Chelativorans sp. AA-79: one gene and its partner. The main gene of each other region encodes a partner of the protein of the gene in region 2 in a complex. Links are inferred from orthologs where the notes say so. Each region holds a gene or a part of one and is shown on either strand. Other genes may lie near its edges.

Region 1 (3,602 bases), 2.1 Mb from region 2 along the record:
GTCCGAGTGATCGGCCGAGGTCGGGACAGACTCCGGCGGGGGTGAGGAGCGGTCCGCGCAGCGGACGAAAAGCCAACGATTTGGCTTTTCGAGCGAACGAACGCCCGGAGCGAAAGCGGAGGGCCAAAGGGAGCGCCTTTTTAATTTTGTGGCGTGAACGGTGCGCCCCGCTTCCCAAATTCTCTGCAATGGCCAGACGCGAAAGCGGGCGTGGCAATGGTGAGGCACGGCTTGAAACCCGGATCACGGAAACGACGACCCTTCGCACCCCCTCTGGGCTGCCGGGCATCTCCCCCCGCTTGGCGAGCCCGGGCCGGCGGCTACGCGAAAGCCCCGTGACAGTGCTTGTATTTCTTGCCGGAGCCGCAGGGGCAGGGCTCGTTGCGGCCGACCTTGCCCCAGGTCGCGGGGTCGTTCGGGTCGCGCTCCTCGGAAGGCACCGCGCGGGAGTCGGCGCGCGTGAGCGTCATCGTGTCGCCGTTCGCGAACTCGTCCTCGCCCGTGGTCGCATCGACGTGGTGGGTCTGCATGGCGGCAGGCGGGGGCGGCGGCGGGGCCTCGGCCGCTTCGCGCACCAGCTCCACGCGCATGAGCTGCGAGGTGACGACCTGGCGCAGATTGCCGAGCATGGCCTGGAAGAGCTCGAAGGCCTCGGTCTTGTACTCGTTGAGCGGATCGCGTTGGGCATAGCCGCGGAACCCGACGACGGAGCGCAGATGGTCGAGATTGACCAGATGTTCGCGCCACAGATGATCGAGCGTCTGGAGCAGGATCGACTTCTCCACATAGGTCATGATGTCCGGGCCGAACCGCTCGGCGCGGTCGGCCGCCGCCTTGTTCGCCGCCTCGGTGATGCGGGTGCGGATGTCGTCCTCGGCGATGCCCTCTTCCTTCACCCAGTCCTCGATGGGCAGGTCCAGGTTGAGATAGTTGCGCACGCCTTCCCTGAGGCCCGCCGCGTCCCACTGCTCCGCATAGACATTCTCGGGGATATGGCTGTCCACCAGCTCGTCGATGACGTCCTGGCGCATCTCGGCCACGGTTTCGGAGAGGTTTTCTCCGTCCATCAGCTCGATGCGCTGCTCGAAGACCACCTTGCGCTGGTCGTTCATGACGTCGTCATATTTGAGCAGGTTCTTGCGGATGTCGAAGTTGCGCGCCTCGACCTTCTTCTGCGCCTTCTCCAGCGCCTTGTTGATCCAGGGGTGGACGATCGCCTCGTCCTCCTTCAACCCCAGCTTCTGCAGCATGCCGTCCATGCGGTCGGAGCCGAAGATGCGCATCAGGTCGTCCTGGAGCGACAGGTAGAACTTCGAGCGGCCGGGATCGCCCTGGCGGCCGGAACGGCCGCGCAACTGGTTGTCGATGCGGCGGCTTTCATGGCGTTCCGTGGCGAGCACATAGAGGCCCCCGGCGGCGAGCGCCTTTTCCTTCAGCCGCTGCACATCCTCGCGGATGGCCTTCTCCTTCGTCTCGCGCTCCGGGCCTTCCGGCATGTCCTCGAGTTCCTGGGCGATGCGCATATCCGCGTTGCCGCCGAGCTGGATGTCCGTTCCGCGGCCGGCCATGTTGGTGGCGATGGTGATGGCGCCCGGCTTGCCGGCCTGGGAGACGATATAGGCCTCGCGCTCGTGATGGCGGGCGTTCAGGATCTCGAAATCCTTGACCCCTTCCTTGCGCAGCCGGTCCGCCAGATATTCGGATTTCTCGATCGAGGTGGTGCCGACAAGGATCGGCTGGCCCTTGTCGCGGGCCGCCTTGATCTCGCGAACGATGGCCCGGAACTTCTCCTCGACCGAGCGATAGACCTCGTCGTCCTCGTCGATGCGGCTCACCGGAAGGTTGGTGGGGATCTCGACCACGTCGAGGCCGTAGATATTGCCGAACTCCTCCGCCTCGGTCGAGGCCGTGCCCGTCATGCCGGCGAGCTTGTCATACATGCGGAAATAGTTCTGGAAGGTGATCGAGGCGAGCGTCTGGTTCTCCGGCTGGATCTTGACGTGCTCTTTGGCCTCGAGCGCCTGGTGCAGCCCGTCCGAGTAGCGCCGGCCCGGCATCATGCGGCCGGTGAACTCGTCGATGATGATCACCTCGTCGTTGCGGACGATGTAATCCTTGTCGCGCTGGAACAGCCTGTGCGCCTTCAGCGCATTGTTGAGGTGATGGACGATGGCGACGTTTTCCACGTCATAGAGCGAATCGCCCTTGAAGAGGTCCGCCTCGCGCAGAAGGTTCTCGACCTTCTCGGTGCCCTCCTCGGTGAAGGTCGCGGTCCGCTGCTTCTCGTCCACCTCGTAGTCCGCTTCCTCCAGCTTGGGGATGAAGGCGTCGATTGTGTTGTAGAGCTCGGACCGGTCGTCCAGCGGGCCGGAGATGATGAGCGGCGTGCGCGCCTCGTCGATCAGGATCGAGTCCACCTCGTCGACGATCGCGAAATTATGGCCGCGCTGCACCATCTGCGCGCGTTCATACTTCATGTTGTCGCGCAGATAGTCGAAGCCGAGCTCGTTGTTGGTGGCGTAGGTCACGTCGCAGGCATAGGCGGCACGGCGCTCCTCGTCGGACAGGCCGTGCACGATGACGCCGGTGGTGAGGCCCAGGAAACCGTAGACCCGGCCCATCCATTCGGCATCGCGCTTAGCGAGATAGTCGTTGACCGTGACGACATGCACGCCCTTGCCGGCGAGGGCGTTCAGATAGACGGGGAGGGTGGCCACGAGCGTCTTGCCTTCGCCGGTCTTCATCTCGGCGATGGAGCCCTCGTGCAGCACCATGCCGCCGATGAGCTGCACATCGAAGGGGCGCAGGCCCAGCACGCGGTGCGCGGCTTCGCGCACCACGGCGAAGGCGGGGACGAGCAGATCGTCGAGGCTCGCGCCTTCGGCGAGCTTCTGGCGGAACTCGTCGGTCTTCCCGCGCAGCGCTTCGTCGGAAAGCGCCTTCATCTCCTCTTCGAGCGCTCCGATCGCTTCGACGCGAGGCTTGAGCCCCTTCACGCGGCGCTCGTTAGACGATCCGAAAATCTTGCGGGCAAGGCCGCCGAGATTGACCATCCTCCGGTCCTTTCAATTCGCGATGCGCCGACTTCTCGCCGGCATTCCCGCCAGTCGGCCATTTCGGGCAGGCAGCAGTTCCGAGGCATCCGAAATGCTTCTGGACGCTGGATCGAAGGAGAGATAAGAGGGGCTACCTGCGATGTCAACTTCGCGTGGAGGCCATATCCGGCCGCACAAATCCGCCACATCTTGTGGTTACTGGATCATGTGAGGGCCAATGCTGTTGGCCAACCCAAAGAACATTCGACCGGAGAACAATCCATGCATCATTCCCTACGTCGCCATCTGATCGCGCGGGCAGGCGCGGCTGCGATCCTGGCCGCGCTGAGCTGTGCGCCGGCCCTGGCGCAGGAAAGCCCGGTCGTGGCAACGGTGAATGGCGAGCAGATCACCGAGGCGGACCTCGCGCTCGCGGAAACCGAGCTGGGACCGCAATTCGGCCAGATGCCCGAAGACCAGCGCCGCGCTGCCGCTCTTTCGGCCGTCATCGACGTGCGGCTGTTTGCCGCCGAGGCGGAAAAGGAAGGCATCGACCAAAGCGAGGAT
Region 2 (3,281 bases):
ATCACGATCGAGCAGATCGCCAGCCCCATCCGCCGCCCCAAGGAGCAGCGCGCGACGCTGATCGGCCTGGGGCTCAACAAACTGCGTCGCCGTTCGACGCTGGAGGACACGCCTTCGGTGCGCGGCATGATCGCGACGGTACGGCATCTCGTGCGCGTCGTCGACGAGGCCTGAGGAATCGAGGACTAGGCTCATGAAACTCAACGATCTCAGGGATATGGATGGTGCGACCAAGGCGCGCAAGCGCGTCGGTCGCGGCATCGGCTCCGGCTCCGGCAAGACCGGCGGCCGCGGCGTGAAGGGCCAGAAGTCGCGTTCGGGCGTTGCCATCAAAGGGTTCGAAGGCGGGCAGATGCCGCTTTACCGGCGCCTGCCGAAGCGTGGCTTCACCAATATCTTCGGCAAGGACTTCAACGAGGTTTCGCTGGGCCGCATCCAGGCGGCGATCGATGCGAAGAAGCTCGATGCCGGCGAGACGATCGATACCGCCGCTCTCCTCCAGGCGGGCGTGATTCGCCGCGCGAAGGATGGCGTGCGCATCCTGAGCGGCGGAGAGCTCAAGGCGAAGGTGACGCTCGACGTCGCCGGTGCGTCGAAGCCCGCCGTTGAAAAGATCGAAAAGGCGGGTGGTTCGGTCAAGCTGCCGGAGAAGGCAGGCTAAGGCCGCGCAAGCGGCGGAAGAGACAATCCGCCGCTTGCAACCTGGCCGTCCCGGGCCTATCTCGGGTTCGGCACCATGCGCCGAAAAAAGCCGCAACGGCGTTGGCGCATGATCCGCCCAAGGGTGAGCGGCTCGGTACTCCCTGCGCGCAGATTCTCGTCATCAGCGCGACTGAGTGTAAGAGGGCGTTCACTTTTTCTGGTTGCGCACAATGCGTGACGAAGCGGAGAATTCTTCATGGCATCGGCAGCCGAGCAACTTGCGTCGAACTTGAATTTTGCGGCCTTCGCCAAGGCCGAGGATCTGAAAAAGCGAATCTGGTTCACGCTCGGCGCGCTGCTCGTATATCGCCTCGGCACCTACATCCCGATGCCCGGCATCAATCCGGATGCTTTCGCGCAGGCCTTCCAGCAGCAGTCGGGCGGCGTGCTTGGCATGTTCAACATGTTTGCGGGCGGTGCCGTCGAGCGCATGGCGATCCTGGCGCTGGGCATCATGCCCTACATCTCCGCCTCCATCATCATGCAGCTCCTGACCTCGGTCGTGCCCTCGCTGGAGCAACTCAAGAAGGAAGGCGAGCAGGGTCGTAAGGTCATCAACCAGTACACGCGCTACGGCACGGTGCTCCTTGCGACGGTGCAGGCCTACGGCATCGCGATAGGTCTCGAGGGAGGCCAGAACATCGTGGCCGACCCGGGCTGGTTTTTTCGCATTTCCGCGGTCATCACCCTTGTCGGCGGGACAATGTTCCTGATGTGGCTCGGTGAGCAGATCACCGCGCGCGGCATCGGCAACGGCATTTCGCTGATCATCTTTTCAGGCATCGTGGCTGGCCTGCCGACGGCGATCGGCGGCACACTGGAGCTCGGCCGCACTGGCGCGATGTCCACGGGCCTGATCCTCGCCATCATCGTGCTGGCGATCGTGGTGATCGGCGTGATCGTCTTCTTCGAGCGTGCGCAGCGCCGGCTCCTGATCCAGTATCCGAAGCGCCAGGTGGGCAATCGGATGTTCCAGGGGGACACCTCGCACCTGCCGCTGAAGCTCAACACGGCTGGCGTCATCCCGCCGATCTTCGCCTCCTCGCTGCTTCTCCTACCTGCGACCGTGGCGGGCTTCACCGATACCACGCAGCTTCCCGGTTGGGCGGGCACCCTCCTTGCCACCCTCGGTCACGGCCAGCCGCTCTATATGGTGCTGTACGCTGCGCTGATCGCCTTCTTCGCTTTCTTCTACACGGCAATCGTCTTCAACCCGAAGGACACGGCCGATCAGTTGAAGAAGCATTCGGGCTTCATTCCCGGCTACCGGCCGGGCGAGCGGACGGCTGAATATATCGATTACGTGCTGACCCGCATCACCGTGGTCGGCGCCATCTATCTCGTCCTGGTGTGCCTGCTTCCGGAGTTTCTTATTTCGGCGACCGGCGTGCCTTTCTATCTCGGCGGTACGTCGCTCCTCATCGTCGTCAGCGTTACGCTGGACACGGTGTCGCAGGTCCAGGGGCACCTGATCGCGCATCAGTATGAGGGGCTGATCAAGAAGTCGAAGCTGCGTGGGGGGAAGAGGGGACGATGAGGCTTATACTTCTCGGGCCGCCGGGGGCGGGCAAGGGAACGCAGGCACAGATCCTGGTCGAAAAGTTCAACATTCCGCAGCTCTCCACGGGGGACATGCTGCGCGCAGCGGTGAGGGCGCAGACCGACATCGGCAAGAAGGCGAAAGCAGTCATGGATGCGGGAGAGCTCGTCTCAGACGCGATTGTGAATGCCATCGTGGCCGAGCGGATCGATCAGGACGACTGTGCCCAAGGCTTTATCCTCGATGGCTATCCGCGCACGCTGGCGCAGGCAGATGCGGTCGAGGCGATGCTTTCCGAGCGTGACCTCACGCTCGATGCGGTGGTCGAGCTCGTGGTTGACGATAAGGCATTGGTCGGCCGCATCGTCAAGCGGGCGGAAGACGCGAGGGCGGCCGGTCAGCCGGTGCGCAAGGACGACAATCCTGACGTGTTCGAGGAGCGTCTGCGCGAATATTACAAGAAGACGGCTCCCCTGACCGGCTACTACTACGCCAAGGGGAAGCTTCGCACCGTCGATGGAATGGCCTCGATCGAGGATGTGACGCGCCAGATCGAGAAGATTCTGGCGGAGTGAGGGCGAGGCGGGCTGGCGGCGGGAAGAGCCGAATCGTACCGCTTTGGCATTTCTCGAGCCATCGCAGGATCGCGGTTGACGCTTGAGCCGTTATCGACTATAGCGGCGCATCTCCTGACGAGACGCTATGTCGGCCGGGCCGTTTGGCTCGGCTTCGTTGTTGAGAAGAAGATATGCTCGCAGGGGCCGGCCTCCACCGGACGCGAGCCAAACCCAAGCGCCGGCAGATTGGCCGGCTATATGGAGAAGAAGATGGCCCGTATCGCTGGCGTCAATATTCCGACCAACAAGCGCGTCGTGATTGCGCTTCAATATATCCACGGCATCGGGTCGAAGCTCGCCCGAGACATCGTCGCGAAGGTGGGCATCCCGGACGACCGCCGCGTACATCAGTTGACCGACGCCGAAGTGCTGGCGATCCGCGAGACGATCGACCGCGATTACCGGGTCGAGGGTGACCTGCG

The links.
Region 1: the proteins of secY (region 2) and secA are in contact, whole or in part, in a crystal structure (PDB 3DIN), measured with the Thermotoga maritima proteins. The link is inferred for Chelativorans sp. AA-79 from one-to-one orthologs. Residues at the interface, in WP_004081795.1 of Thermotoga maritima: Glu108, Gly109, Glu110, Glu111, Ala236, Glu237, Arg238, Arg239, Ile240, Thr241, Ile242, Gln243, Tyr244, Ala245, Arg246, Arg247, Val248, Thr249, Gly250, Arg251, Arg252, Val253, Tyr254, Gly256, Ala257, Ser258, Thr259, Tyr260, Leu261, Pro262; in WP_004082002.1 of Thermotoga maritima: Glu261, Ala262, Arg263, Lys300, Ala301, Arg302, Thr303, Ile304, Ile305, Leu323, Tyr324, Asp325, Pro326, Val329, Ser330, Tyr333, Ile336, Lys340, Phe345, Val349, Glu363, Phe364, Tyr374, Ser375, Gly376, Gly377, Glu393, Ile395, Thr482, Ser483.

Annotation. Positions count from the first base shown.
Region 1 is NZ_CP120361.1:4,870,287-4,873,888, reverse strand. What follows is about bases 121-3,408. They hold secA (preprotein translocase subunit SecA), read right to left. Parts: upstream 3,054-3,408; coding sequence 321-3,053; downstream 121-320. Other genes in these bases: PVE73_RS23725 (peptidylprolyl isomerase), read left to right, coding at 3,318-3,408. In the rest of the region: more of PVE73_RS23725, read left to right, coding at 3,409-3,602. UniProt on the Escherichia coli protein: Required for protein export, interacts with the SecYEG preprotein conducting channel.
Region 2 is NZ_CP120361.1:2,749,922-2,753,202, forward strand. What follows is about bases 102-3,068. They hold secY (preprotein translocase subunit SecY), read left to right. Parts: upstream 102-898; coding sequence 899-2,239; downstream 2,240-3,068. Other genes in these bases: rpmD (50S ribosomal protein L30), read left to right, coding at 102-174; rplO (50S ribosomal protein L15), read left to right, coding at 194-661; PVE73_RS13375 (adenylate kinase), read left to right, coding at 2,236-2,817. In the rest of the region: more of rpmD, read left to right, coding at 1-101; rpsM (30S ribosomal protein S13), read left to right, coding at 3,070-3,281. UniProt on the Escherichia coli protein: The central subunit of the protein translocation channel SecYEG. Consists of two halves formed by TMs 1-5 and 6-10.